DNA from 3 places in the Novosphingobium pituita genome. Region 1 is predicted to be linked to each of the others. Evidence: riboswitches for the same ligand, from Rfam matches in the RefSeq annotation. Region 1 holds a riboswitch; each other region holds the start of a gene.
The links. Region 1 has a riboswitch for cobalamin ahead of cobW (cobalamin biosynthesis protein CobW). Riboswitches for the same ligand answer to the same signal wherever they lie in the genome.
Positions count from the first base shown of each region.

Region 2: another riboswitch for cobalamin. It lies ahead of SBI20_RS17195 (TonB-dependent receptor); the one in region 1 lies ahead of cobW (cobalamin biosynthesis protein CobW).
Region 3: another riboswitch for cobalamin. It lies ahead of SBI20_RS00250 (TonB-dependent receptor plug domain-containing protein); the one in region 1 lies ahead of cobW (cobalamin biosynthesis protein CobW).

Region 1 covers NZ_BTFW01000001.1:510,290-519,965, forward strand. Annotated here, with positions in the region: gene cobN (cobaltochelatase subunit CobN) at 1-2,152, opposite strand, end outside; gene cobW (cobalamin biosynthesis protein CobW) at 2,177-3,256, opposite strand; cobalamin riboswitch at 3,448-3,686, opposite strand; gene SBI20_RS02370 (HoxN/HupN/NixA family nickel/cobalt transporter) at 3,799-4,851, opposite strand; cobalamin riboswitch at 5,025-5,266, opposite strand; gene SBI20_RS02375 (peroxiredoxin) at 5,344-5,880, opposite strand; gene SBI20_RS02380 (fumarylacetoacetate hydrolase family protein) at 6,137-6,859, shown strand; gene SBI20_RS02385 (FUSC family protein) at 6,954-9,119, shown strand; gene SBI20_RS02390 (DUF1656 domain-containing protein) at 9,116-9,385, shown strand; gene SBI20_RS02395 (HlyD family efflux transporter periplasmic adaptor subunit) at 9,382-9,676, shown strand, end outside.
Region 2 covers NZ_BTFW01000003.1:65,332-75,007, forward strand. Annotated here, with positions in the region: partial or broken gene SBI20_RS17170 (IS6 family transposase) at 1-315, opposite strand, end outside; gene lldD (FMN-dependent L-lactate dehydrogenase LldD) at 957-2,153, opposite strand; gene SBI20_RS17180 (LysR family transcriptional regulator) at 2,274-3,188, opposite strand; gene SBI20_RS17185 (TonB-dependent receptor domain-containing protein) at 3,258-5,222, opposite strand; gene SBI20_RS17190 (LysR family transcriptional regulator) at 5,353-6,297, opposite strand; gene SBI20_RS17195 (TonB-dependent receptor) at 6,383-8,449, opposite strand; cobalamin riboswitch at 8,620-8,864, opposite strand; gene hcp (hydroxylamine reductase) at 9,028-9,676, opposite strand, start outside.
Region 3 covers NZ_BTFW01000001.1:49,111-58,786, forward strand. Annotated here, with positions in the region: gene mdh (malate dehydrogenase) at 1-295, opposite strand, end outside; gene SBI20_RS00240 (hypothetical protein) at 686-1,105, opposite strand; gene SBI20_RS00245 (cell wall hydrolase) at 1,367-2,716, opposite strand; cobalamin riboswitch at 2,889-3,084, shown strand; gene SBI20_RS00250 (TonB-dependent receptor plug domain-containing protein) at 3,193-5,142, shown strand; gene SBI20_RS00255 (ABC transporter substrate-binding protein) at 5,162-6,166, shown strand; gene SBI20_RS00260 (FecCD family ABC transporter permease) at 6,163-7,158, shown strand; gene SBI20_RS00265 (ABC transporter ATP-binding protein) at 7,190-7,918, shown strand; gene uvrA (excinuclease ABC subunit UvrA) at 8,072-9,676, shown strand, end outside.

The DNA.
Region 1 (9,676 bases):
AGAGATTGCGGCCCGTGGGCAGGACATCGCTGCGCCCGCGATAGGGCGAGCCGGAGGGGCCGGGTGCCACCCGCCGCCCGGCCAGCGCGGCGCGCAGGCCGGTACGCTCGGCCAGCCCCTGTTCGCCCCGGCCAAAGACGTGAAGCCCTTCGCCAAACCGGCTTTCCTTGATCTCGCACACGAAGCGGTCGATGCGGGTGATCGTTTCGGCGGCGGTGGCTTGGGGGGAGAGGCCGAGATCGGCGGCAAGGCCGAGGGCTTGTGCCTCGCCGCAGATGGCGCCGGTCAGGCGGTCGCGCCGGGCCGGGTCGAGACCGTCGGCGTTGGAAAATTCGTCGAGCAGGGCTTCGAGGCGGTCCAGCCCGGTGGCCTTGCCGGCGGGGACGAGGGGCGGCGGGGCATGGCCGATGGTGACCGCGCCGATGCGCCGCTTGGCCTGCGCGGCCTCGCCCGGATCGTTGACGATGAACGGATAGACCACCGGCAGCGACCCGACCAGCACCTCGGGCCAGCAGGCGCCCGAAAGCGCGACAGCCTTGCCCGGCAGCCATTCGAGCGTGCCATGGGCGCCCAGATGGATCAGGGCATTGAGGCCAAGGCTGCGCAGCCAGAGATGGAACGCGACATAGCCATGGCAGGGCACGCGGTCGAGGTCGTGATAGTCGTCCTCGCGCGTGGCGTGGGCGCCGCGTTCGGGCTGAAGCAGCACGCGCACGGTGCCGCAGGGGAGACCGGTGAAATGGAATGCGCCCTCGCGGCAGGCTGGGTCATGGGCCGGATCGCCCCACGCTCGCGCGAGGTCGGCTTGCAAGCTTGGGGGCAGGGTGGCCAGCGCTTCACGATAGGCGGAAAGCGGCCATGTCAGGCGCTCGTGCTGCAAGGCGGTGGCGAGATCGGCGGGCACCGGCTGGCCCAGATCGGCCAGAATGGCTTGCGCGGAAGCCAGCGCGTCGAGGCCGACGGCATGGGCTAGCAGGTGGGGCTTGCCCGGATAGGTCGAGAGCACGAGAGCGAGAGATTGGGGTGAAGGGTGCCGGGCCAGCGCCATCCAGCCCTCGACCCGCGCGACGATGGCCGCGATGCGTTCGGGATCGGCCTGATGGCGCGCCGGGGCAAGGCCCAGCGCCGGATCGGGCGTGCCGCTTTCCTTGAAGCTGGCGACACCGGCCAGAATGCGCCCGTCGATCTCGGGCAGGACGACATGCATGGCAAGGTCTGCCGGAGACAGCCCGCGCGGCGAGGCCTCCCATCCCGCGCGCGGCGCGGTGGCGAGCGCGAGTTGGAAGACCGGCACCCCGGCACTGTCGAGCGGGCTGTGGCCGTTCTCGTCGCGGGCGGAAAAGGCCGTGGCGTTGACGATGGCCGCCGGGGCGAGGGCGGCGATCCATTCTGCGATGGCCCCGCGTGCCTCCGGGGCCTTGAGCGAGGAGGCAAAGAGGCCAAGCGCCGCAGCCCCTCGCGCCTCGAACGCGCGGATCAGCGCGGCGATGGGGTCAAGGTCACCCGCGGCCAGATAGGCACGGTAGAACACCACGAGCACCAGCGGGCGGGCCGGATCGCAGGGCACTTTGAGCGGATCGACGAGGCCCCGGTCCGGGTGCCAGCCGCCAGCGGGGGGGAGCGGCTCTTGCCCGGCGGGCGTGGCTCCGGGCGCAAAGCCTGCCTGCCCGGCCAGAAGGGCAAGCGCCGCGCGGGCGGCGGGCGCGCCGCCTTGCGTGCAGAGCCGGTCGAGCGCGCGCAGGGTTTCGGGGGGCACCGTGGAATAGCTGTCCAGCCGGGGATCGGGGCGACCGTCGCCGGGCAGGACGGCCAGCGCAATGCCCTGCGCGCGGGCCAGCAGGCTCACTTGCGAAAGACCATAGGCCCAATAGGCCTCCCCGCCGATCAGCCGGATCAGGATCGCCCGCGCGCCGCCCAGCGTGCGCTCGACATAAGTATCGACCGACAGCGGATGGGCGAGCGTGGCCAGATTGGCCAGGCGCATGTCGGGAAAGGCCGGATCGTCTGCGCGTGCCGCGTGCCAAGCAGCGCCGAAGGCCCCGAGGTCGCTGTCGGAAAACGACAGCACCACGAGGGGCGCGGGCGCCTGCCCGAGGTCTTGCGGGCTGGCGGTTTCCTCCATCCCGTGGGTTTCGCGAAAGACGATGTGCATGGGGCCAGCTTCCCGCTTTGCGCTTCAGCCTGCCTGCACCGCTTCCTGTTGGGGCACGGCCCTGAGCACGGCCTCGATGGCTTCGGACACCAGCGCCTCGCGCTCGGCGATCACCACGAGGCGGGTTTCGCGCGGGTCTTGCGGGCGCCACGGGCGGTCGTAGCTCTGGCGCAGGCGCGTGCCCACGGCCTGAACCAGCAGGCGCATCGGCTTGCCCGCGACGGCGGCATGGCCCTTTACGCGCAGCACCGCGTGATCGCGGGCGAGGGTCTCGATGGCGCGGGCCAGTGCGTCGGGATCGGTAATCGCGCCCAGCGTCACCACGATGCTGGCGAAGTCGTCGTGTTCGTGGTCGTCCTGCCCGTCGTGGTGCGAGGGGCGGGCGGCCAGATCGTTTTCTGCGGCGGCGTCAAGGCCGAGGATCACGCGCGGATCGACCACGCCTTCGGCCAGTTCGATCACCGGGATGGCGCGCGGGGCCAGCGCGGTGATGGCGGCGCGGGCGCGGGCAAGGCCTTCGGGCCCGGCCAGATCGGCCTTGGTGAGCAGCACCATGTCGGCGCAGGCGAGCTGGTCTTCGAAGACTTCGGCCAACGGGGTCTCGTGGTCGATCCCCGGATCGGCGGCGCGCTGGGCGTCGAGCGCGACCGGGTCGGGCGCGAAACGGCCCGCGGCCACCGCTTCGGCATCGGCCAGCGCCAGCACGCCATCGACGGTGATCCGGCTGCGGATGGCGGGCCAGTCGAAGGCCTTGAGCAGGGGCTTGGGCAGGGCGAGGCCCGAGGTCTCGATCAGGATGTGATCGGGCCGGGGTTCGAGCGCGAGCAGGCGCTCGACAGTCGGGATGAAATCATCGGCGACCGTGCAGCAGATGCAGCCATTGGCCAGCTCGACGATATTTTCCGCCGGGCAATCGGGGATCGCGCAGGACTGGAGAATGTCGCCATCGACCCCCAGCGTGCCGAATTCGTTGACCACCACGGCCAGCCGCCGCCCGCCCGCATGGCGGATCAGGTGGCTGATGAGAGTGGTCTTCCCCGCGCCCAGAAAGCCGGTGACGATGGTGACGGGCACTTTGCCCAGATCGGGGCCCAGATCGGCCATATGCACACACTCCCCGCGCCCGAGCGAGACAGGGCGGAGCGTACCGGACACAAGGCTGTCCGGCTGGCGCACGGCAAGGGGCAGGCGCGAAAATCGCCCGAGACCGCACGGCCCATGCAGCTCCGGCCACATGGTTTTCGTCGCTCAGACGGAAGTGTTACCGTGCCTTGGCCATCCCCTGGACCCGGGCAAGAGCGACCGGTGCGCCGGCAGGTCTCCTGGCTTGCGGGTCACAGCTTGATGCATGCCTTCCCAGCGCCGCGTTCCTGCGGCCTCCAGTGGCTGCCCCGTCGAAGGGGCCATGCATCGCGCTATCCGCTCACAGTTGCAGGGACAGCCGCGGATTTGGGGAACAGGCGCAAGGCGCCTTTTCTCCTCACCGCATTCCCGATTAAGCCCCTTTCGGGGCACCGGCGCGAGTCTGATGTGAAGGCATGGGGCCAATCCTTGTAGGACAGGCTCCGTGCTTTCGGGAGTGCTCCTAGCCGCATCGCCGCCACTGTGCAATCGTGGAGATGAGGGCGGGCAGATGAGGCCCAATGTCAGGCGGAGGCGGAAATGTCGATTTCGTCCAGTCGCTTCCAGCGATAGATCGCGAAACTGATGAGCCAGCACCCGGCAAACAGGCCGATGATCGCAAAGCCCAGCGCGTTGAAGTGTGAGGCAGCCTTTGCGGCCATGTTCCAGGGCCAGCCGGTGAGCGCCAGCTTGTCGCCGATCAGCGCGCATGTCTCGATCCCGCCGATCACGATGGCCACCAGCGCCGAGATCGCCGTGATGGTGATGTTGTAGTAAAGCTTGCGGATTGGCTTGACGAAGGCCCAGCGATAGGCGCCCAGCATGATCACCCCGTCGAGCGTATCGACCAGCGCCATGCCTGCGGCAAACAGGGCGGGCAGGACGAGCATCGTGCCCAGCGCCAGATGATCGGCGCCCTGATTGGCCGAGAGCCCCAGAATGGCAACTTCGGTGGCCGTGTCGAAGCCCAGCCCGAACAGGAAGCCGAGCAGGGCCATGTGCCAGCTCTTGCTGACAAGGCCGAACAGCGGGCGCAGCAACCTTGCCAGCCCCCCGCGCGAGGCGAGCAGCATGTCGAGGCTCTCCTCGTCGTGGGGAAGACCGGCGCGTGCGCGCCTGAAGGCCTGCCAGACCGAACGCAGGATCGCGAGGTTGAGCCCGGCAATGGCAAACAGGAAGAAGGCCGAAATGCCCGTGGCCAGAACGCCGCCCACTTCGCGGAAGGCTTCAAAGCGGCTGAGCGCATTGGCCGTGAGCGCGACCGCCACCGAAAGCGCGGCGATGATGCCCGAATGGCCGAGCGCGAACCAGAAGCCCACCGCGATCGGGCGCTGGCCCTGCTGCATGAGCTTGCGCGTGACATTGTCGATGGCCGCGATGTGATCGGCATCGACCCCGTGACGCAGGCCAAGGCTCCAGGCGAGCGCGGCGGTGCCCAGCAGCAGCGGCTGCGCGCCCAGGGCGCCCAGCGCCCAGGCCCATGCCGCCAGATTGGCGAGGACCAGGGCGGCGAGCAGGATGAGGATGCGGCGCTTGAGCGGGGCGCCATGGAAGAAACGGGAGAAAGAGACAGCCATCGCGGGGCGAACTTTCGGCAAAAGGACGACAAGGCCCGAAGCCGTCCACGCGCAAGGCACAGCCTTCCGCGCAGCCGGTTCGAGCCGCTACAGCGTCGCCCTGACGGAGTTCACCCGGACGCAGTTTGCCGGGGGCGAGTTCACCGTGCCCTGGCCATCCCCTGGACCATGGCGTGAGCGACCGGATGCCGGCAGGTCTCCTGGCTCGCGGGTCATCGCTTGATGCTTGCCTTCCCAGACCTCGCATGATTTTGCGTCCGGTCCAGTGGCTGCCTCCCCCTCGATGCGGGGGAAGACGTAAGCATCGCGCTCTCCGCTTACAGTTGCAGGGACAGCCACGGATTGGGGCGCCCGCAGGCGCCCGCACCGTATTCCCGATTAAGCCCCGTTTGGGGCACCGGCACGATCTGGAAGGCCATTTATCGACGCGGGCCCATCAAGGTCAAGCCCGCATCCGGCCCGCATGGGGGCCGCAGTGGCGTTGGAGGGCGCTCAGCGGTGGCTGGCGTTCCAGGTCTTGACCGCAGCCATGGCCTTTTCGATGTGGGTCAGCGGATTGTGGTCGGTATAGCTCGACACGATCTTGCCGTCTGGTGCGATGACGTAGGAAGTCCGGTCGGAAAGTGTCTGGCCATTAAAGGAAATCTGGTTCTTGTAGAGCCCCGCGATCCGGGCGCCGGGGTCGGCGGCGACGGCGAACTTGTCGCGGCATTCGACTTTCGAGAATTCGGCTACGCGCTCGATGTTGCCAGCCGTCACGCCGATCACGGTGGCGTGCTGGGCCTTGAAGGCATCGGTTGCCTCGGCAAAGGCATGGGCCTCGATCGTGCAGCCGCTGGTGAAGGCCGCCGGGAAGAAATAGAGCACGACGGGGCCCTTCTTCAGGCTCTTCCTGAGCGAGAAGTCCATGGCCTTGCCCCCTTGCGCGGCCTTGAGCGTGAAATCAGGCGCGATGGTGCCTGCGGGAAGTGCGGCCTGTGCCGGAACCGCGCTGGCAGCAAGGGCCAGGGTGCCAAGAGAGCCAAGCATAAACAGGGCCTTGCTGCGTGAAGCGAGGAAACGGGGTGAAGCGATGAGGGCGGTCATGGGATGCTCCTTGGCGGAAATTGGGGGCGGAAACGGGCCCGGCTGTTTACGGGTGTTGTAATGCGGAACGGGCAAAAGGCGCGCGCAAACTTGCGCAAAAAACGCAGGTCAGGGCGTTTGCGGCGCAGAACCCCTGTTTTTACCCGCAAACGCGCTTGAAAGCGCAGGCGCCATGCCGCACAAATCGGCCATGACTGAAATGCCTGTCCCTTCGCTTCCTCCCGCGCCCAGCCTGGCTGTCGTGGGCAGCACGGCCCGTTTTCCGGTCGGGCGGATTTTCTGCGTGGGGCGCAACTATGCCGATCATGCCCGCGAGATGGGCGCCGATCCGGTGCGCGAGGCGCCGTTCTTCTTCACCAAGGGGCCCCACGCCATTCTCGACGCAGGCGGTGCGCAAGGGGCGAACCTGCCCTACCCGACGCAGACCGCCAACCTGCACCACGAGATCGAACTCGTCGTGGCCATTGGCGTTGGCGGCGCTGACATCGCGCCCGAGGCCGTGGCCGATCATGTCTTCGGCCATGCCGTGGGGATCGATTTTACCCGCCGCGACCGTCAGGACGAGGCCAAGGCGGCGCGCCGTCCGTGGGACATGTCGAAGAGCTTCGATGGCGCCGGGCCGGTCGGGGCGATCACGCCGGGGGGCGCCCCGCTCGACGGGGACAGCGCGATCACGCTCGATGTCGATGGCGTGCGTGTCCAGTCGGGCCACCTTGGCGCGATGATCTGGGGCGAGGCCGAACTCGTCGCGGAACTCTCGCGCTGGCAGGCCTTGCAGCCGGGCGACCTCATCTTCACCGGCACGCCCGCCGGGGTCGGCGCGGTGGGCGTGGGCGCGCGTCTGGTCGGGCAGGTCGACGGGCTTGAGCCGGTGGTTGTGACGATCGGCGACCGGTCTGTCCCGGACAATGCTCGGTCGTGACAGCGCAAACAGGGTTTGCCTGAGAGTTTCTGGTCCCGGAATGTTTGCCCGGCATGCGTTTGCCTTGCCGGACATGGAAAGAGATTGATCGGCCATGGCCGCCCCGCCGCTCAGCTTTGCTGGCGTTTACGAATCCTTGCGTATTCCGACGCTGCGCGATCTGGTGTTTTCGGCCAAGGCCTATCTGGCGGCGGCCGTGGCGCTGTTCATCGGGTTCAGCCAGGGGCTTGAAAAGCCCTATTGGGCGGTGCTGACGATCTATAGCGTGCTCACGCCCCCTGAATCCGGGGCGATCCGCTCCAAGGCGATGTTCCGCCTGATCGGAACGCTGGCGGGCGGGGTGATGATGATCGGCCTGACCGCCCTGTTCGGCGACCAGTTGGGCATTCTGGTGACCGCGACGATTGCGGTCGTCACGCTGGCCACGTTCCTGCGGCAGGCCGACCGGACCCCGAGCAACTACCTGTGGTTCTCGACCGGGATCACCATGGCGGTGATCGGGTTGACGAACCTGATGCAGCCCGAGAACGTGTTCGCTGCAACCACCGCGCGGGTGGCCGAGATCACGCTGGGCATCCTCGTGGTCACGGCGGTCGACGCGATGTTCTGGCCCCGGCCGATGACGCCCGATTTTCTCGACACGATGACCAAATGGCGGGGCGACGTGCAGCACTGGGTGCTCGACGCGCTCAGCCTGACCGCCGCCCAGACTTCAGGCGACGAGCGCCGCATGGCCTTGCGGCAGGGCTTGCGCGACCTGACCAAGGCTGTGGGCGAAATCGACGGCAAGGCGGTCCAGCTTCCCTATGATGTGGTCGCGGTCGTGCCCCGGCGGCGCCAGATCGATCTCGTGCGGCGCCAGACGGTCAGCCTGATTGCCGATCTGGCGGGCATCGAGATCTGGGCGCGCTCGCTCCGGCGCGACCTGCTGCTGCACAGCCATCTGGGCGCAGTGCTCGATGCGGTCAGCGACTGGGTGCGCGAAAGCCATGCGGCCGGCCATTCTCAGGCGGTGAGCATCGCCACGCGGGGCGATGCGCTGATCGCCGATTTGCAGGCGCGCCGGGCCGCGCTCGACCCCCGCGACGGGCGCACCACGCTGACCGAACGCGGGCTGATCACGCGGCTGGCGGCCTTTGTGCGCGACTGGAGCGATCTTTTGCTGGCCTTGCGGTCGGTCGAGACGGGCGAGGCCCTGCCACGCCGCCTCGACGTGATCGCCCGCGCGGCGCGGCCCGTGCGCAGCGTCGACTATCTGGGGGCGGTGCTCGACATCCTGCCGATGGTCCTCTCGATGACCAGCGCCGCCGTGCTGTGGTATTGCACGGCCTGGAACGCGGGAGGCGGGGCCTTGCTGTTCTCGCTGATCGGCTGCGTGTTCCTGATCGGGCAGGGGCAGGTGCTGCGCTCGAGCGCCGGGCTGATGACGTGGATCATCACCGCCTTTGCGTTCGTGTTCCTCTATCAGTTCGCGATCCTGCCCCGTGTCACCGATTTTCCGGTGCTGATCGCGGTGCTGGGGTGCCTGCTCCTGCCCGCAGGACTGTTGATGACGATGAGCATGGCCGGCATGCTGATCTGCGTCTACGTGTTCTCGTTCCTCGGGCTTCAGGATGCCTATGCCGGGGATTTCAACCAGAGCCTGCAAACCCTCAACGGATCGCTGGTGGGGCTGATGATCGCCATCGCCTGGCTTCATGCCTGCAACTATGACCGGGGACGCTTCAGCGTGCGCCGTCTGGTCGGCGCAGCGCGGCAGGATGTCTATGACATCGCGCGGGCACGGCATTTGCCCGACCCGCAGCGCTTCCTGTTCCTCGCGATCGACCGCCTTGCGCTCTATTTTCCCGCCGCCGAACTGGTGGCCGACGGAAAGCCGCTGCCACGCCTGCGGATGATCGATGATTTTGCGGTGGGCATGAACCTGATGATCATCCGGGCCGAGGCGGCGCATATGCCGCCCGTGCTTGCCGGCAAGCTCGAACAGGTCCGGCGCGAGGTCGCGCGGGTCTATGAGCGGCACCGGTTCGAGCGGCCCTTGCTGGCCGCGATGCGCCCTGCCGAGCTTGGCGATGATCCGCGCGGCGACCTGTCCGGCGATCTTCCGGGCGAGGCGCTGCTCGTGCTGGTCGACGATGCGCTTGAGGAAGCCGCGCGCACCGATGTGCACGATCACGAGCATCTTCTCGAAGCGCTCACCGGCCTCTACCTTGCCCTCGCCGATATCCGTTCCCTGCCGCCGGGCCCGATTGCATCATGAAACAGAACTTCCTGATTGGCGGGGTGATCCTCTCGCCGCTGGTGCCGCAAGTCCTGCTGGCCCTGATGCTCACGGTGATCCTTTCGATCGTCCTGATGCGGCTGGGGTTCTACCGGCTGGTGTGGCACCGTTCGCTCGTGGAACTTTCGCTGTTCTGCATCCTTCTCGGACTGGTGGTGGTGCTCGACCCCCTGGGGATCATCATGGCTATCCTTTCTCCCCACAGCGGCCTTGCTCCTTTTTCTTTTGGTGGACTGACCCGATGACCAGACTGATGCCGGCGCTTGGACGCGTCGCGCTTACCCTTCTTCTGCTGGCCGGCGCGGGGGTCGCGCTGTTTGTCGTGTGGGGCCACTACGAGAACGATCCCTGGACGCGCGATGGCAGTGTCGAGGCCGATGTGGTTCAGGTGAGCGCCGACGTGAGCGGCCTCGTCTCGCAGATCCGGGTACACGACAACCAGTTCGTCCATGTCGGCGACGTGCTGTTCACCATCGACGAGGACCGCTACGAGGCTCAGTTCGAGCAGGCCGAGGCCGCCGTCGCCACCGCAAAAG
Region 2 (9,676 bases), on a different contig from region 1:
GAGGAAGAAGTCGATCGTGTCGCCCCTTTTGTCGACCGCCCGGTACAGGTAGGTCCATTTGCCCCGAACCTTGACGTAGGTCTCATCCAGACGCCAGCTCGGATCAAAGCCTCGCCGCCAGAACCAACGCAACCGCTTCTCCATCTCCGGCGCATAGCGCTGCACCCAGCGATAGATGGTCGTGTGATCGACATCGATGCCACGTTCCGCCAGCATTTCCTCGAGATCGCGGTAGCTGATGCCGTACCGGCAGTACCAGCGGACCGCCCATAGGATGACCTCGCCGGTAAAATGCCGCCCTTTGAAATCGTCCATCACAACCGACCTTACCAATCCAAGGGCCCAACCTTGGCAACCGCATCAGAGTTTGCAACAGAGCCGTTCAAAGCCATCGCCACCATTCTCCGGCCAGCGCCGACATAGCCAGCGCGGCTGTGCCGCACAAAGCCCGAGCCATCGTCCATCAACCTCGAAAAGCCCATCGGTTTTGCTGCGGCGAAAAACGCCGCCGGCGGCGCTCGCCCAGGTCACCCGGCCACCAACACGCCGAAGCCCAGCCCCCCAGCGCGGCGGGCTCATGAATAAATCGGGCTAGGGGCTATTCAGTCCGCTGGCAGACGCGAGACGATCAATCTCGGCCCCCAGTTCGTCAGACAATCTCGACGTTACGATCATTCACTCAAAGCCCCGTGCAGCGGACGACAAGATGCCAATGTATACATTGGTGACTCTTGGCATATCCTGCCATATCTAACAAACTACCTCCACCTACATTGAACCCACTCCACCACCAAGGAAATCTGCCAAAACGTGGACGGGAAAGAGGGAGCGGGAGGCCTTCACGGATACGCAGGCTGGCAAGATCTCGCGCCGGAACAGAAAAAGGCCAGCGACACGCACATTCGCGTCGCTGGCCTTCGGGCTTGCCTGAAACAAGGATTATGCGGGGGCGCCCGTCAGGCGTCTGCGGCCCCGTCGGGCTGTGCCGGGCTGGCCCGTCCGGCGGCGATGTAGCGCTCCACTTCATCGAGGCTGCTGGCGTCGATCCGGTCGGGCGAGGCCGCGCCGGTCAGCGTCATCGTCACCTTCATGTCGGCGGCGAACAGCGACAGCAGGTGCGACACGCCCTTTTCTCCCGCTGCGGCCAGCGCATAGATATAGGCCCGGCCCAGCATGACACCCTTGGCACCCAGGGCCATCATCCGCACCACATCGAGCCCCGAACGCACGCCGGAATCGGCCAGAATGGTCAGATCGTCCCCCACCGCATCGGCAATGCGCGGCAGCGCGCGCGCCGTGGGGATCGCCCCGTCGAGCTGGCGCCCGCCATGGTTCGAGACGATGATGCCATCGGCGCCAAGGCGCACCGCGTCGCGGGCGTCGTCCGGGTCGAGGATGCCCTTGATGACCAGTTCGCCCTTCCAGCTCTCGCGGATCCATTCCAGATCGTGCCAACCGATGGTGGGATCGAAATTGGCCCCCAGAAAGTCCTTGTAGCCGCTCATGCTCATCGGGCGGCCTTCGTAGGCCTCGATATTGCCAAAGGACAAGGGACGCCCCAGCAGGCCGACATCCAGCGCCCAGTGCGGATGGGCCAGCGCCTGAAGATATTGCCGCATGGTCGCCCCCGGCCCCGACATGCCGCTGCGGTTGTCCCGATAGCGCGATCCGGGCACGGGCATGTCGACGGTGAAGACCAGCGTCTTCATCCCCGCCGTCCACGACCGCTCCAGCGCATTGCGCATATAGCCCCGGTCGCGCAGCACATAGAGCTGCGACCAGAGCTGTCCCTGTGCGCCCCTGGCCACTTCCTCGATCGGGCAGACCGAGACCGTGGAGAGCGTATAGGGCACGCCCGCCTTCTGGGCTGCGCGCGCGGCCTGAACCTCGCCGCGCCGTGCATACATGCCCGTGGCCCCTACCGGGCCCAGCACGACCGGCATCGCCCAGCGTGACCCCATGACCTGCGTTTCGAGGGTGGGTTCGGCAATGCCGGGCAACACGCGCTGGCGCAGGGCGATGCCGGCCAGTTCGCGCTGGTTGTTGTCCATCGTGCTTTCGGTGACCGCGCCCCCGTCGATATAATCGAACAGGAAGCGGGGGAGCCGGCGGCGGGCGGCTTCGCGATAGTCTGTGGGGGCCGAGACAATCATGGGGCTAACCTTTTTAAGGGCGACGGGCCTCGTTGCAGGGAGGCGGGTGGTCTTCATCCTTGTGTGAGGCGGGCCTAATCCTGCGCCTTCCATTCTCAAAATGAAACATCTGACTTAGGCTCAGTCCAAAATGGAATGACCCGGCCCGGCCCCTTCCACGACCATCTCCTGCACCAGGTCGATGAACGCGCGGGCGGCCTGCGAAAGATAGCCTTCGCGACGCCAGGCCAGGGTCATGTTCCAACTGACATCGGGCTCGTCCAGTTCCAGCAGCGCGACGCCCTCGGGCCGGTCGGCCAGCGCCACCATGCGCGGCATGAAGGCCACCCCCAGCCCGGCCCCGACCAGTCGCGCGATAAAGCGGGTCTGGGCCGATTGCATCGCCACGGTGGGGATGAAACCGTGGCGGCGACAGGCCGAAAGGATCATGTCGTTGAGCGCGAACCCCTCCTGAAACAGCAGGAACGACCAGTCCCTGAGGTCGGGCAAGCCGATCGAGGTCCGTTCCGGCGCAAAGGCCCCTTGCGGCACCAGCGCCACCACCGGTTCGCACCGGACCGGGCGATGGTCGAGTTCCCCGGCCACGGGCAGCAGGATGCCCGCAACATCGAGATCGCCCGCGCGCAAGGTCTCGTGCAGGCGGGTGCTGCCATGTTCGATCAGTTCGATCCGGATTTCGGGATGGCGCCGGCGGAATTCGGCGATGACCGGCGCAAAGAGCATGTCGCCCCCCACCGTGGGTACCCCCGTGCGCAGGACACCGCGCTTCAGGCTGTCGAACTCGCCGATCTGCGCCAGCAATTCGTCGCGCATGGCCAGCATGTCGAGACCGCGCTGATAGACCACCAGCCCCGGCTCGGTCGGCCTCGCGCGCGGGCCGGAACGGTCAATCAACTGGACGCCCAGCTCTTCCTCGAGCTGCCTGACCATCTTGCTGACGGTGGATTGGGTGGCAAAGATCCTCTTGCCCGCCTCGGTGAAGCCTCCGTGGCGGACAACCTCGATAAAGGCGCGCAAAAGGCGAAGTTCCATCATGCGTCTTCCATGCCGCCTGCCCGATCCACCGGTCAAGGCTCAGCCCGCGCGCGAGCCCCCCCACACACATCAGAACTTCGCGGCCCCCCCCATCCAGATCCGCGCCGGATCGATGACATAGCCATATGTGTCATAGTCGGCCCGCTGGTCGAGGATATTCTGGACGCCGCCATGCAGGGTAAAGCCGGACGCAAGGCGATAGGAGGCCCCGATATCCGCCGTGGCATAAGCCGGGGCGACCGTGTTGGTGCCCGAGATCTGCGCCTCGGTGACCGCTTCCTCGCCCCGGAAAATCACCCGCGCATAGCTGCTCAGGCGCGCATTGGGCTTCCAGTTGAGCGAGCCGGAAGCCTGCTGTTTCGGGGTGTCGTTGAGCGCGGCGCCGATGTTGGCGCCCGTCAGTTGCACGGAATCGGTCAGGCTGCCCGAAGCGTTGAAACGCAAGGTCCGGGTCAGTGGTATGTCGAAGGAGAGTTCGACGCCGCGAATGCCCGCTTCGTCGACATTGACATACGTCGTGGGCGGACGCCCGATCGAGCTGAGCGGTTCATTGATGCACCAGGCCCCGGATGACTGGCAGGTGACGCGGGTGATCTTGTCGTGGAAACGGGCGTCATAGACCGACAGGCTGGCCTGGATTCCCCCGCTCTCGTAGAGCGCAGAAGCCTCGAACGTGCGCGAGGTCTCGGCCTCGAGGTCGGGGTTGCCATAGATCGTTCCGCCCCGGCTCGTCTGCCCCCAGTCGACCAGCGTCTGGCGCAGGCTGGGCGCGCGGAACCCCTGCGAATAGCCGCCCTTGAGCGTGACCCGCCCGGTTACCGACCAGACCAGATAGGCGCGCGGCGTCCAGTGGACCCCATACTGTTCGTCGTTGTCCATGCGGATGCCCCCGGTCAGGCGCAGGCTCTTGAGGATCGACAATTCGTTTTCGGCGAACAGCGCCCAACTCGTGCGCGTGGCCCCCGTGCGGGTCGATCCGGCCAGGCCGTTGCTGGTCAGGTCGGTCATGTCCTCATGCCGGTAATAGCCGCCCAGCGTCAGGTTGTTGGCGGGCAGCGGCACCTGCCAGATCGACTGGCCCACGGTGTTGCGAATGCGCTTCTCCCCCTCAAGATGACGGGCATCCTCGTATTGCAGGTAGCTGTTCGAGGTGGCGAAGCCCCAGTCCCCGATATGGGTTATCGAGCCGACACGGCGGGTCTGGGTCATCGCGCTGCGCGTGCCCAGCGGCTCGGCCGCCGTGGGCGTGCCGATGTCGGACTTGCCCATCGTGGTCACCGTCTTCTGGCGATAATAGCCGCCCTCGATCAGCAGGCGGTGGGCCGGGCTGATCTCGAAGCCCAGCTTGGCGGCCAGGGTCTCGTCCTTGCGCTCGGGCGTGCCGCCGCGGATGGCGTCTTCTTCCCGGCGGTTGAGCGAGCCTTGCAGTTGCAGCCCCAGCCCTTTGACCAGCGGGCCCGACACATAGAAATTGGCGTCGCCAAAGGCGCCATACTTGCGCCCCGCGGGCATCGTGCCATTGGCCCGCACACTGCCCGACCAGGTGGGCGCAATCGCGCGGGTCAGCACATTGACCACGCCGCCCATCGCATCCGAGCCATAGAGCGAGGACATCGGCCCGCGCACGACCTCGATCCGCTCGATCGCCTCCATCGGCGGCAGCAGGCCACCCTCGGAAATGCTGCCCCCGTTGGTGCGCGATTCCCGCGCGCTCAACCGCCGCCCGTCAACGAGGATCAGCGTATATTGCGGCGCCATGCCCCGGATCGAGATGTCGCGGCTGTTGCCCTCGCCAGTGGTCACCGTCACGCCGGGAATCTCCATCAGGGCGTCGGTCACCTCGCGGTAGGGCAGCCGCTCGATGTCTTCGCGGGTGATCACGCTGATCGAGGCGGGCGCATCCTTGACGCTCTGCGCACGGGTGGAGGCGGTCACCACGATCTGCGTGCCTCCGGTCATATCGGGGGCCATTTCCGCCCCGTATGCGGCAGTCGATCCGGTCGTGCCGACCATGCCCCCAATGGCCCCACCCATGGCCAAACCCATGCGCGCCCAGTTCTTCGTGTTTTTCAAGTTGCCCACCAGATATTATTGCTAATGTATCGCACTAGCACCTGTCAACAAAGGCATGAGGCCGCAACACTCAAAAACAAATAGCCGTCATTCAGCCCTTCCCGCCCTCATCCGACGCCATCCGGGCCATCTCGATCAGCCGCGCACGAAGCCAGCGGGCCGGAGGATCGAGGCGGCTGCGCTCGTGCCACAAGAGCCAGTACCTGAGCGTGCCCAGTTCCTCGGGCGCGCGCCGGACGGCAAGCGCGCACTGTTCCTGTTCTCCCGCGCTCCACCCCGCTGCCGCCCGCGCGGGCACCACCATGACCAGATCGCCCGCCGCCAGCATCCGGGGCGCCAGCGCGAAATAGGGCACCCGCGCGGCCACCTTGCGATGCCGCGCCTCCGCGCCAAGCTCCATCGCCACGCGGTCCAGCTCGGCATCGCTGACCGACAAGGCCAGATGCGGATAGGCCAGGAACCCCGCAAGGCTCACCACATCGGCGTCGGCCTCGGCCAGTGGATGCCCGGCCCGCATCACGCAGACGAACGTATCCTCGAACAACAGGTCGTGGTGGATCTGTTCGGGAACCGGGTCGAACCCGGTCAGCGCCAGATCGATATCGCCCGAAGCCAGGCTGCGGTGCGGCACATGCCCGAGCGGCACGACATCGAGCCCCAGCGAGGGAGCCTCGCGCCACAGGGCAGGCAGCGCGGGAAGACAGACCGTCGCCACCCCGAAATCGGTCGAGGCGATACGGAAGCGGCGGCAAATCTGCGCAGGGGTGAATTCGCAAGTGTCGAACAGGCTCGCGGTCGTGCTCATCCAGTCCGACAGCCGCCCCACCAGTTCCTCGCCGCGCGGCGTGCGCGCCATCTGGTTGCCCGCGCGCACGAGCAGCGGGTCCTGGATCGCCTCGCGCAACTGCGCAAGGTGGCGGCTGACGCTGGGCTGGCTCATCATGCCCAGCATCATCGCGGTCGACCCCACGCTTTTCGTCTTGAGAAGATGCGCGAGAACAAGGATCAGGTTGGGCGCGAGATGCAAGGGAGCCATATGTCCTATTGCGCATCATTTGCATTTGCGATCAAGCTGCCCACACTTTTTGTTACAAGCCGGAAAAGACCGCCTCCTGCGCGGATCAGAACGTGTAGCGTGCGCCGATCCTGAACGTGCGCGGCTCGATCACGCGGCTCATGCGCCCGTCGACAGGACTGTTCGTGTCGAAGGCGGGAATGTAGGATTCATAGAAATAGGCGATGTCCTTGTCGCGGCTGTCCAGCATGTTCAGCACTTCGCCGTAGATCTCTATCCTGCGGCCTTTCCACGCGCCCCGCGCGTTGAGGATCGTGCTCCCCTTGTCGCGGACAGAATTGTCATCGGTCAGCGGATAGGGGCCCAGATGGCGCACGCGCAGGCTCGCCTCCCATGGATCGAGCACGATCGCCGCGCCCGCAGAGGCCGCGTTTTCGACCGCATTGGGGATGCGGTTGCCATTGTCATAGCGCGAATGGCTGGCGACATAGCTGCCATCGAGCGCCAGCCACGGCAAGGGCCGCCAGAACCCGACCAGTTCGTAGCCGCGCCGCCTGCTCGCGCCGGTCGGTTCGACCGCGTTGGAATCGCCCACGAACCGCAATTCGCTGCCCACGTTGAGCCACCAGTACGTGGCCGTGAGGGACACGGTGCCCAGTTGCAGGCGCCCGCCCAGTTCCTTGCCGGTGCCCCGGACCAGCACCGGCACCGGGGATTCCACATTGACCGCCCCGCGCACGTCGTTGGAATGGAAACCGCGCCCCCAGTTCGCATAGACCTCGAACTGCGGCAGGACCTTGTAGGCCACCGAGACTTTGGGCGAGACGATGGAATCGTGCCCGCTTCCGGTTCCCAGCAGCGCCGCCGCGCCATCGCGCGCGCGAACCGTGTAGTGGTAGTAATCGCCCCGCAGGCCGCCCGTCAGCCTGAGCCCCGACACCGGCTGCCATGTCGCCTCGCCATAGAGCGCGCCGGAGGCCTCCTCGACATGGTAGTGCCCCAGCGAGCGCAGGAACACGCGGTCTGCGGTGCGGTTCACCCCGACATTGCCGATGTGGTCATAGCGGTTTTCGGTGCCGACCGTCAGGCGCAGCCTGCTGCCCACGTCCCAATGCCTGCGCGCCGTCAGGCCGATGATCCAGCGCCTGTCGAACTGGTCGATCTGCGCGCTGGTGCCATCGGCCTGCGCATATGTCGGGTTCGAGGACATGGCCCAGTCGTAGTACTGGACATAGAGATTGGCATTCCAGCCCGGCTGCCGGACGGCGAGATTGCCGATCAGGCGCGTCGTGCGCCCCCGCGCCGAAGGATCGGGCGAACAGAAGACATCGGGGCAGACCGCGCTGCCGATGATCCGCTCGGGGATCTGCTCGGTCGGGCGCCATGTCGCATGATAGGCATGGAGCGTGGCCTCGATCGTGCCCGCGCCGACAGGCACGCTGTACTTGGCGAAACCGGCGTAGTGCCGCAGGTGTTCGGCCTCCTGCCATGGCCCGCCATAGCGTTTCGCCTGTCCGACCAGCGTCAGGCTTCCCCCGGCCACGTTCCTGATCGTCCCGCCTGCGGCCAGACGGCCCGCATTGTAGGAACCGCCCTCGACCGAAATCCACGGGCGGTCGACCCCCTCGATCGTGGTCATGTAGGCCGCCCCGGCCAGTGCGAAATCGCCCCCGTCCGCGCGATAGGGCCCCTTGCGGAAATCCTCGCGCGCGACGATCTCGGGGATCAGGCCGTTGAGATCGAGATAGCCCTGGCCATGGCCGTGGCTGCGCAAGTTCATCTGCACGCCGTCGATATAGGTCGTAAAATCAGTGCCGTGGTCGAGGTTGAAGCCACGCAGGAAATACTGGTTGGCCTTCCCGCTCCCCGAATGCTGGGCCGCGACCATGCCGGGCACGGCTTCGAGCAGTTCGGCAACCCGCAACAGCGGGCGGACCAGAAGGTCCGAGCCCCCGATGCTGCCCTCGCTGGCCGCCTGCGCCGTGCCGATCTGGGCCTGACCCCGCCCGAAGACCACGATATCGCCCGTCTTCGCATCAGCCCCATCGGCCTTATTCCCATCGGCAGGCGCCGCGACGGCCTCCCCCGCCCTGGCTGGCATGGCCGCCAGCATCATTGCCGCGCCCGCCACCATGCGCAGCAGCGCACCGCATTTCATCACTTTCATCATCATTCCCCCGGCGCCTGCGACTGGGGTGGGGGCTTGCCGCCACCAGGGCGGTCGGCGCGCGTCAGCGATCGGACACCGCTGGCGACCGTCTGCACGAACCGATGCGGCCTCCACCGCTCGTTCGTCGCTCGGACGGAAAGATTCCGGGCTCTGGCCATCCCCTGGACCACAGCATGAGCGACCAGACGCAGGCAGGTCTCCTGGCTCACGGGTCAAGGCAGCGATGCATGGCCTTCCCGGGCCTCGCATGATTTAGCGTCCGGCCCAGTGACTGGCGGCGGGATCTGCCCTGCCGCCGATATGCACCGCGCTCGCCGCTTACAGTTGCAGGGACAGCCGCGGATTCAAGGGAGGAAGCCCCCTCTCACCGTGTTCCCTTTTAAGCCTCTTTCGAAGCACCGGCGCGATCTTGCCTGCGCCATCGAAGGCGGCAGACGCCGTCGCGGTATCCCAAGTCGGGCCAAGGAACAAGAGGCCCCCCGCAAACGGAGACGCCGCGGGCATGGCCGGCGCCATGCCCGCGGACGGGGTGTCCTCAACGGCCCTGAAAGCGGATCAGGGGGGCAGGCCTCATCAGGGGGTCAGGCCGCTTGCAGCATGCGGGCCAGATCCTGCCCGGCCTCGCCGGTGGGGCGGATATCGAACATGTCGACCAGCACGCCCAGCACCTCAGGCGTGAGGAACTGCGGCAGGGTCGGGCCGAGGTGGATCTTGCGGATGCCCAGATGCAGCATGGTCAGCAGCACGGCGGTCGCCTTCTGCTCGAACCAGCTGATCGCATAATGCAGCGGCAGGTCGTTGACCCCGCAGCCGAGCGCCCCGGCCACTGCCACGGCCACCTGAATGGCCGAATAGGCATCGTTGCACTGGCCCACGTCGAGCACGCGGGGCACGCCGTTGATGCTGCCCAGATCCTCGCGGTTGAAGCGGAACTTGCCGCAGCCGAGCGTCAGGATCAGACTGTCCTGCGGGGTGGCCATGGCCAGGTCGTGGAAATAGTTGCGGCCCGGACGCGCGCCGTCGCAGCCCCCGATCAGGAACAGGTTCTTCACCTCGCCCTTGTTGATCATGCCCAGCAGGGTATCGGCCACGCCCATCACCGTGTTGCGGGCAAAACCGGCCGGAATGCGCTGTTCGGCGGCATCTTCGGCAAAGCCGGGCAAGGCCAGCGCGCGGGCGATCACCGGGGCGAAATCATGGCTGGCGATATGGGTGATCCCGGCCCAGCCC
Region 3 (9,676 bases), 460 kb from region 1:
CCTTGAGGTTGATGCCGAGGAGGTCGTCGCGGCTCATGCCGGGCTTGCGCGCCACGCCAGCCGTCACGATGATGACGTCTGCGCCTGCGATGTCCTTGTAATCGTTGGTGCCGGTGATCTTGGCGTCAAAGCCGGCCACCGGGCCGCACTGCGAAAGGTCGAGAGCCTTGCCCTGGGGCACGCCTTCCACGACGTCGAACAGGACGACATCGCCCAGTTCCTTCTGTGCGGCCAGGTGCGCCAGAGTGCCACCAATGTTACCCGCGCCAATGAGCGCGATCTTCTTGCGTGCCATGTGCTTTACGGTCCTTTCCCGGAGTCGTCGCGGGACAAGCGTTCAAGCGTTGCCGACTCAAGCCCCCGGATGGAGGCCCCCCCGCGCCCGCGAGACGGGAAGGGTTGCCGGCAAGTGGGGCGCAGGTAGGCCTGCCGACGGCCGATTGCAACCGCAAAAAAACGCGCATGGCCGGGTTTCTTTGCTATCAGTTTGCAATAGCATTACGTGGTAAATCCGGCGTTCATACGAATGCGGCGGATCGGGTGAAAATCCGCGAAAATCGCATCTGCAAGTGCGTGTCCGGCAAGACACCGGAAGGGCCTGATTCTGACTCTTCCGGTCTCTTGATAGCGTCTTGACTGCCATCCTCAATCTGCCTGAGGGCAGGGTAGCGCAAGAATGTGACGATCAGGCCCGTTCGGCCAGATGGCGGCGCAGGGCATGGGCCTGGTTGCGGTCGAGGGTGTGGCACACGGCCGTCCACCAGTGCATCAGCGCCTGGTCGTCGTTGTCGGCTGCGGCGCGCGCCGCGCGCGCGGCCTGGCGGGCGGCGGCGTGGCCATGGCTGGCAAACAGGCGCAGCGCGGCGGCCAGCAGGGCCTTTTCATCCTCGCGCGTGGGGGCCGGCAGGCCGATCGGTTCGGAGCGCGGGGCCGCGTGGCGGGTGGGGCCCCGCAGCGAGGCCAGCGTGCGGGGGCCCAGCGTGTGGGGGGACATCGTCGTGGGGCGCAAGGAAGCCGGATTGTCGTTGACGGCCTGCGGCACCCGGCCGGCAGGGCGGCGGAGACAGGGCGAGATCATGCCATATCGGGGGGCAAAGCGCAGCATGCGCGGGGTCTCCGAATTGTGTGTGCGACGCCGATTTTCGGCTGATGGTTTGTTTTTGTATGGTCTGTTTTCGTGGAGCGCCGGGCGGATCGGGATGAAATCTGCACGGCCGCTTCCGTCCTGATACTTTTGCACGCGCTAACAGGGCGTGAGACGAGACGGTAAATATCCTGTTGACTGTTGCCCTGCCGTTTCGTGACGATCAGCTACCCAAAAAGGGCCGTCACCCCAAAAAGGGGCGTCACCGGGAAAGGGCGCACGTCAACTGCCGGGTTGGGCGATCCACTTGCCGGCGTTCTCGTAGATCGCGCTGGCTTCGGGGCGCAGGGCGGGAGCGGCGGGCCCCGCTTGCGGCAGCGGAGCGGAGGCTGCCGGGCTGCGTCCGCTCATGCCTTCGTGCGCGGTGCCGGCATGAAGCGGGGCATGAGACGGGGCGAGCGCGGGTTGGGCCGGAAGGCTCTTGTCGAGGGCGGCCATGCGGCCTTGTTCGAAGGCCTGTTCGAGGGTCAGCGGATCGGCGATGTCGGCTGCGACCGAGGTCCAGCTGCGCGGATGGGGCGCGGCGAGGGGTTCGCCCCCGTGATAGATGCCCCGGAAGGCGGCCTGAAGCCCGGCGGCGCCCGACCACCGGTAGAAGCGATGGGCACCGATCGTGCCGATGAAGGCGAGGCTGTCGGCCCAGCCGGGGTGGACCGCGCTGGTGTGATAGTGGGTGGCCAGCCCCACCGGGGCATAGACCTGTCCGTCCAGCGCCTGTGCGGCGATGCGGCGCACACGGTCCCACACCACGGGCATCGGGCGCCGGGCCATGGCCCCGTCGCAGGCGAAGCTGAACTGGCAGCCGGGGCGCTCGGAGCCCTGATAGACCACGCCGCACACGGTTTTCGGAAAGGCGGGATGGGCCACGCGGTTGAGGACGACCTGGGCGACCGCGCGCTGTCCGTTTTCCGGCTCGGAGGCGGCCTCGTAATAGATCGCGGCGGTCAGGCATTGCAGCGCGCGCCAGCGATCCTGCGCGTCGCCCGCGGCGAACAGCGGACGGGCGACGCCCGGCGCTGCGGGAAAACCTGTCGCGGAAGGCCCTGACGCGAAAGGCCCTGACGCGAAAGGCGAGGCGGCGGCGTCGGAGTGGATCGCGGCGAAGTGTTCGTTCCACAGGCGACTGGCCCAGTTGCCGGAGGCCTCGGGGCTGTTCTGCGCGCTGCGTGGATCGGCCTGCGTGCCATCGCGCGTGGGCCTCGGTTGCGTGGCGGGCTGGTCGGGGGCCGCCATGGCTTGCAGCCTGTCGTCGCGACTTTGCGCGGCGGCGGCGCGGTCGATCCCCGGCTCGCCCCAGCCCAGCGCGCCCAGCACGAGGCCGAGCGCACCGATGGCGGCAATGCCCCCCGCGCGGGCGCGGATGACCCCGGCCCGGCGATGCTGGTGGCGCCACGAGACCATGTCGCGGCGGCGGATGCGCCCGGTGAAGTCGCGGGGCGGTACTTCGGGCAGGACCAGCGTGGCGAGCCTTTCCCCGGCTTCCTGCCGCAGCGCAGCCTGATCCGCGCGGGCGCGCGGCGCCAGCGGCGGCACGAGCGCTTCGGGCGGGAGCAGGGGAAAGGGCTGGGTCATGAAACGGGAAAGAAGCCTTCTTGGTCTGCCTGCCGCTAGCACCATGGGCGGGCAATGCACCCGGACAATTGCCTGCGTCCCGAATAGACACAGGCCCCGGTCCGGGCGTTAACGGCTTATCCGATGCAGGTTAACGGCTTTTTCTTGCCGTGGTGGGTGCGCGGCGCTATCGGCTCGGACAGACGCCACCGGTGCCTGCCTTTGCGTGCAGGCTAAGAGGGAAGCCGGACCACCGGCGCTGCCCCCGCAACTGTATCCGGACGAGCGCCGCACCCTCGTGTGCCACTGGCCCGGTTACAGGGTCGGGAAGGCCGGTGTGTCGCGATGACCCGGAGAGCCAGGAAACCTGCCGGTGTGTGGTCGTTCCGCGGCCGGGCGGGGTGTACCGGACGCAAGCGTGGTGAGTCTTTCCGCCATTGGCCCGGCGGACCTCCCGCCATGGACGGCAACAAGTCCATGGGCCGGGAGGAAAAGACATGAAGACATCACTGATCGCGCTGGCCTGCGGGCTGGCGCTGGCACAGGCCGTGCCACAGGGAAGCGCGCTCGCCCAGCAGGCGCCTGCTCCCGGTGCCGGGGCCCCTGACGCTCCGGCCCCTGATGCGTCTGCGATCGATCCGGGCCAGATCGGCCAGCAGATCACCGTGCTGGGCACCGGCAGCGACCGCCCGCTCGACCAGACCGGCCAGGCGATCACTGTCGTTCCGCTCGAAACGATCCAGTCGGTGCAGGGCCCCGACCTGACCCGTGTGCTCGAACGCGTGCCGGGCCTCACGTTCTCGCGCACGGGCGGGCTGGGTTCGCAGACGGCGGTGCGCCTGCGCGGCGATGAAGGCCAGCACACGCTGGTCCTCGTCGACGGGGTACGCGTCGAGGATACCTCGTTGCCTTCGGGCGGGTTCGATTTCGGCACGCTGTCGAGCGGCTCGATCGGGCGCGTCGAGGTTCTGCGCGGCTCGAACTCGATCATCTGGGGCAGCGCGGCGATGGGCGGCGTGATCGCGCTGACCACGCGCGAGATCAATGGCGCGGAAGTGTCTGCCGAAGGAGGCTCGCGCGGGAGCTATGATGTCGATGCAATCGCGGGCGTGAAGCGCGATGGCTATGCGATCTCGCTCGATGGCGGCTACGTGGGCACCAACGGCATCTCGGCCGCGTCGAGCGGGACCGAGCGCGACGGCTACAACCAGTGGCGCGTGGGCGGCAAGGCCCGCGTCAACCTGACCGACACGTTCTCGCTGGTCGCCAATGCGCGCTATGCCGACGGCCGGACCGACATCGACGGCTATGACGCCAACTTCAACTTTGGCGACACCAGCGAATATGCGCTCACGCGGCAGTTCTTCGGCCATGCCGGGTTTCACTATGCGGGCAGCAAACTGACCCTCGATGGCGGCTACAGCACCGCGATCACTCACCGCCGCACGTTCACCGGCGGGGCCGACGACACGTTCGAATATGGCTACAATGGCCGCAGCCAGCGCGTCGAAATGACCGGGCGCTATGACCTGCCTGCCGACTTCGCGCTCGATTTCGGCGCCGACAACGAATGGACCAGTTTTTCGAGCACGTATGACAGCCACCAGACCGCCAGCCTGACCAGCGGCCATGCGCTGCTCGGCTGGTATGGCAAGAAGGCCAGCCTGGCCGTGGGCGGGCGTTACGACAGCCACAGCCGGTTCGGCGGCAACTGGAGCCTGGGCGCCAACGGCACGGTCGAGGTCGTGCGCGGGGTGCGCCTGAACGCCAGCTATGGCGAAGGCTTCCGCGCGCCCACGCTCTATCAGCTGCTCTCGCCCGACTATGGCAACCCGGACCTGCGCCCCGAGCGCAGCCGCAGCTATGACGCGGGGATCAGCTATGTCAGCCCCGAGGGCACGTTCCGCGCCGGGCTCACGTTCTTCCGCCGCGACACGCGCAATCTCGTCAACTATGTCTCGTGCTTCTCGGTCACCAGCCCGCTGTGCGATACCCATTCTTATGGCTTCTACGACAATGTCGGCAAGGCGCGCTCGCAGGGGGCCGAATTCGAACTGGCCGCCAAGCTCAGCCCGCGGGTGAGCGGCCAGCTGCTCTATGCCTATACCGAGGCGGTCGACCGCACGCCGGGCGGCGCTCTGTATGGCAAGACGCTCGCCCGCCGTCCGCGCAACGCGCTGACTGCCGTGCTTGACTGGACAACGCCCTGGGCAGGCCTCACCCTGGGGGTCGACCAGCGCTTCCAGTCGGAAACCTATGACGATGCAGCCAATACCACCAGGCTCAAGGGCGGCGGCGTGACCACGCTGCGCGCCAGCCTGCCGGTTCGCCACGATGTCGAACTGTTCGGGCGGATCGAGAACCTGTTCGATCATCCGCTGGTGACGGCGGCGGGCTATGGGGCGCTGGGCCGGTCGGTCTTCGGCGGCCTGCGCGTCCGCTACTGATGGGGCGGGTGACATCCCGGTGAACCCGCGCGCGGCCTTCCGCCCAGTCTGTCCCACTCTCCCGGCGCGTCTGGGCGGGACGGGCGGGCGGTCGCGCGTGTGCCGGATTCTGGCTTTGGGGGCTCTGGCTGCGGGGCTGGTCCTCTCGGCCTGTAGCCCGGATGCGCTGGCGCCGGGGGGCGAGGGGAAGGGGGGGCATGAACAGGGTTCCCCACACCATCAGCCTACGCCCCACCACCAGCCTACGATTGTCTCGCTCAACCCGTGTACCGATGCGATCCTTGCGCAGGTGGCCGATCCGGCCCAGATCCGCGCCTTGTCTGCCTACAGCAGCGATCCTGAACAAAGCTCGATGGATGTGGCGCTGGCGCGGCGGTTTCCGGCGACCAATGGCGCGGTCGAAACCGTGCTGGCGCTTCATCCCGATTTGCTGGTGGCCAGCACATATACCGATCCGGCCAGTCTGGCGGCCATGCGCGCGGTGGGCCTGCATGTCGAGACGTTCGCGATTGCCAATTCGGTCGCCCAGTCGCGCGCGCAAGTGCGCGATCTGGCGCGGCTGGCCGGGCACGTGGATCGCGGCGAAGCCCTCGTGCGCCAGATCGACCGTGCCATGGCCGAAGCCGCGCCAGCGCCCGGAAGCAAGCCGATCCCCGCCGTGCTGTGGGAGCCGGGCGGCACCGTGCCCGGCCAGGCAACGCTCGTGGCCGAACTGATGGCCCAGGCCGGGTTCGCCAATTTCAGTGCTCAGCGCGGGCTCGGGCAATCCGAGCGCCTGCCGCTCGAACGCATGCTGGCCGATCCGCCAAGGGTCATTCTGGCAGTCGGCCATGCGCGCGGCCCCATTCCCGAAGACGACCGCCTGCTGTTCCATCCGGCGCTGGCCGCACTCGGGCACACCGCGCGCGCCACGCTGGCGCCCAATCTCATCTACTGCGGCGGGCCGACCATCCCCCGCATGCTGGCGCGGCTGGTGGCGGTGCGCCACCAACTGGACCAGCATCAACAGGACATCAGGCCATGAACCGCGCCACGAACCGCGCAACCCTCCCGATCGTGCTGGGGGTGGCCCTCCTGTTCGCGCTGCCGCTCAGCCTGATGGCCGGACAGGTGTGGATCAACCCCTTCGGCCACACGGGCAACAACGCGATGGTCATTCTGGCGCAGTTGCGCCTGCCGCGCGCGGTTCTGGCCGTGGTGGTGGGGGGCGGTCTGGGGGCGGCGGGCGCGGCCATGCAGGGCTACTTGCGCAATCCGCTGGCCGATCCGGGCCTGTTCGGGGTGGCGCCGCTGGCTGCGCTGGGGGCGGTGCTTTCGCTGTTCACCGGCTATGCGGTGCAGCCTTTCGCGCTTCCGGCCATGGCGCTGGCGGGGGCGGCGGCGGGGATGGTCCTGCTGGCGGTGATCGCTTCAGGGCCGCGCACGGGGCTGGCGGGCGGGGTGGCGCTGTTCACGCTGGCGGGCATGATGCTGTCGAGTCTGGCAGGCGCGCTGACCAGTCTGGCGATCAGCCTTGCCCCCAACCCGTTTGCGCTGACCGAGATCGTGACATGGCTGATGGGCGCGCTGACCGATCGCTCGTGGCGCGACGTGGCGGTGGCCGCGCCGCTGACGCTGGCCGGGCTGGTGGTGCTCTGGCGGGCGGGGCCCGCGCTCGATGCGCTGACGCTGGGCGAACTGGCGGCGCGTTCGATGGGGCTCGATCCGGGGCGCTTGCGCTGGATGATGGTGGCGGGCGTGGGGCTGGTGGTCGGCGCCGGGGTTTCGGCGGCGGGGGTGATCGGCTTTGTCGGCCTGATGGTGCCCCATATCGTGCGCCCGTTCACCGACCGGCGCCCGTCGAGCCTGATCCTGCCCAGCGCGCTGGCCGGGGCCCTGCTGCTGCTGGTGGCCGATGCCTTGTGTCGCAGCCTGCCGCTGGCGGGTGGCGAACTGCGCCTGGGCATTGCGCTCAGCCTGATGGGCGCGCCGTTTTTCCTCCATCTCCTGCTGCGCCTGCGGCGCGGTCTGGCGTGATCTGACCCGACGGGAACCGCATATGGATCTGATGGCCGAAGCTGTAACCGTGGTGGGGCGCCTGCGCGAGGTGAGCGTGGGGCTGGCCGCCGGGCGCGTCACGGTGGTCTGTGGGCCCAACGGGGCGGGCAAATCGACCCTGCTGGCGGTTCTGGCCGGCTTGCAGGCGCCCGATGCGGGCCGTGTCGTGCTCGGCCACAATCGCCTGACCGACCTGACCCCGCGCGAGCGGGCCATGGCCGTGGGCTATCTGCCACAGGCCGGCGAAGTGGCCTGGAACGTGACGGTCGAGACACTGGTGCGGCTGGGCCGCCTGCCGCATCGCACGTCCGACAAGCTCGACGCAGCGGCCGCCGCTGCCGCGATCCGGGCGCTCGATCTCCAGTCGCTGGCCGCGCGCGAGGTGGGCACGCTCTCGGGGGGGGAGCGCGCACGGGCCCTGCTGGCACGGGTTCTGGCCGGACAGCCGCGCTGGGTTCTGGCCGATGAACCGTTTGCCGCGCTCGATCTGGCCCACCAGCAGGCGCTGATGGCCCATTTCCGCCGTCTGGCCGATCAGGGTGTGGGTGTGGCCGTGGTGATGCACGATCTGTCGCTGGCGATGAACCATGCCGATCATGTCATCGTGCTGGAGCGCGGGACAGTGGCGGCCTCGGGCGCGCCCCATGTCGCACTTTCGCCCGAGGTGCTGCATCAGGTCTGGGGGGTCAATGCCCGCTGGTTCGGGGACGGGCGGGCGCGGGCGCTGGCGATCGGCTGAACGCGCCGGGGGGCAGGGCGCGGCTTGCAAGTATTGTCTGGCGGCGGGGTGCTTCCCACATGATGGGGCCTGATGTCGCGCTTTTCCGGTCGGGCGCCGCCATGGCGCGCAGCGGGCTTGCATGAATTGAACAAATATGGAACACCGGCCGCCATGTCGACTTCTGCTTCTGCTCTTCCGGCCCGCAGCCGGGCAGGCGCGCGCAGCGCCCTGACCACCCTTTCCGTGCGCGGCGCGCGCGAACACAATCTCAAGGGCGTGGATGTCGATCTCCCGCGCGACAGCCTGGTGGTGATCACCGGGCTTTCCGGCTCGGGCAAGTCGAGCCTGGCATTCGACACGATCTATGCCGAAGGCCAGCGCCGCTATGTCGAATCGCTCTCGGCCTATGCGCGCCAGTTCCTCGAAATGATGCAGAAGCCCGATGTCGAGCATATCGACGGCCTCTCGCCGGCGATTTCCATCGAGCAGAAGACGACCAGCCGCAACCCGCGCTCGACCGTGGCGACGGTGACCGAGATCTACGACTACATGCGCCTGCTCTGGGCGCGCATCGGGGTGCCCTATTCGCCCGCGACGGGCCTGCCGATCAGCGCGCAGACGGTCAGCCAGATGGTCGACCGCGTGATGGCCCTGCCCGAGGGGACACGCGCCTATCTGCTCGCCCCGGTGGTTCGCGCGCGCAAGGGCGAATACCGCAAGGAACTGGCCGAGTGGCAGAAGGCGGGTTATACCCGCGTGCGGATCGACGGCGAGCTTTATTCCATCGAGGACGCCCCCGCGCTCGACAAGAAGCTCAAGCACGACATCGAGGTCGTGGTCGACCGCATCGCGGTCAAGGACGGCATCCAGACGCGTCTGGCCGACAGTTTCGAACAGGCGCTCAAGCTGGCCGAGGGCCTCGCCTATATCGACCTTGCCGATACCACCGTGGCCGCGCTCAATGGCGAGACACCGCCCGAGGAGCCGAAAAAGGCCGGAAAGGGCAAGAACGCGAAAGGCGGCCAGCTCAAGGGGGCCGGGCTGCCCGACAACCGCATCGTCTTTTCCGAGAAGTTCGCCTGTCCGGTCTCGGGCTTCACGCTCGATGCGCTCGAACCGCGCCTGTTCTCGTTCAACGCCCCGCAAGGGGCCTGCCCGGCCTGTGACGGCCTTGGCGAAAAGCTGCTGTTCGACCCGCAACTGGTCGTCCCCAACGAGCATCTGAGCCTCAAGCAGGGGGCCGTGGTGCCCTGGGCCAAGTCGAACCCGCCCAGTCCCTATTACATGCAGGTTCTCGCCAGCCTTGCCGCCCATTTCGGCTTCAGCCTCGAAACCCCGTGGGAGCAGCTCCCGGTCGAGGTGAAGATCGTCATCCTCCACGGGACGGCGGGCAAGGCCGTGCCGCTGACCTTCATCGACGGCAAGAAGAGCTACACCGTCGCCAAGGCCTTCGAAGGGGTGATCGGCAATCTCAACCGCCGCATGCTCCAGACCGAAAGCGCGTGGATGCGCGAGGAACTGGGCAAGTTCCAGACCGCGCAGCCCTGCGAGACCTGCGATGGTGCGCGCCTCAAGCCCGAGGCGCTGAGCGTGAAGGTGGCGGGCAGCGACATTTCGGCGATTACCCGCCTTTCGGTCAGCGATGCCTGTGCATGGTTTGCCGGGCTCGACGCGCACCTGACCAGCCAGCAGAGCCAGATTGCCAAGGCGATCCTGAAGGAAATCAACGAGCGGCTGGGCTTCCTCGACAATGTGGGGCTCGATTACCTCAACCTC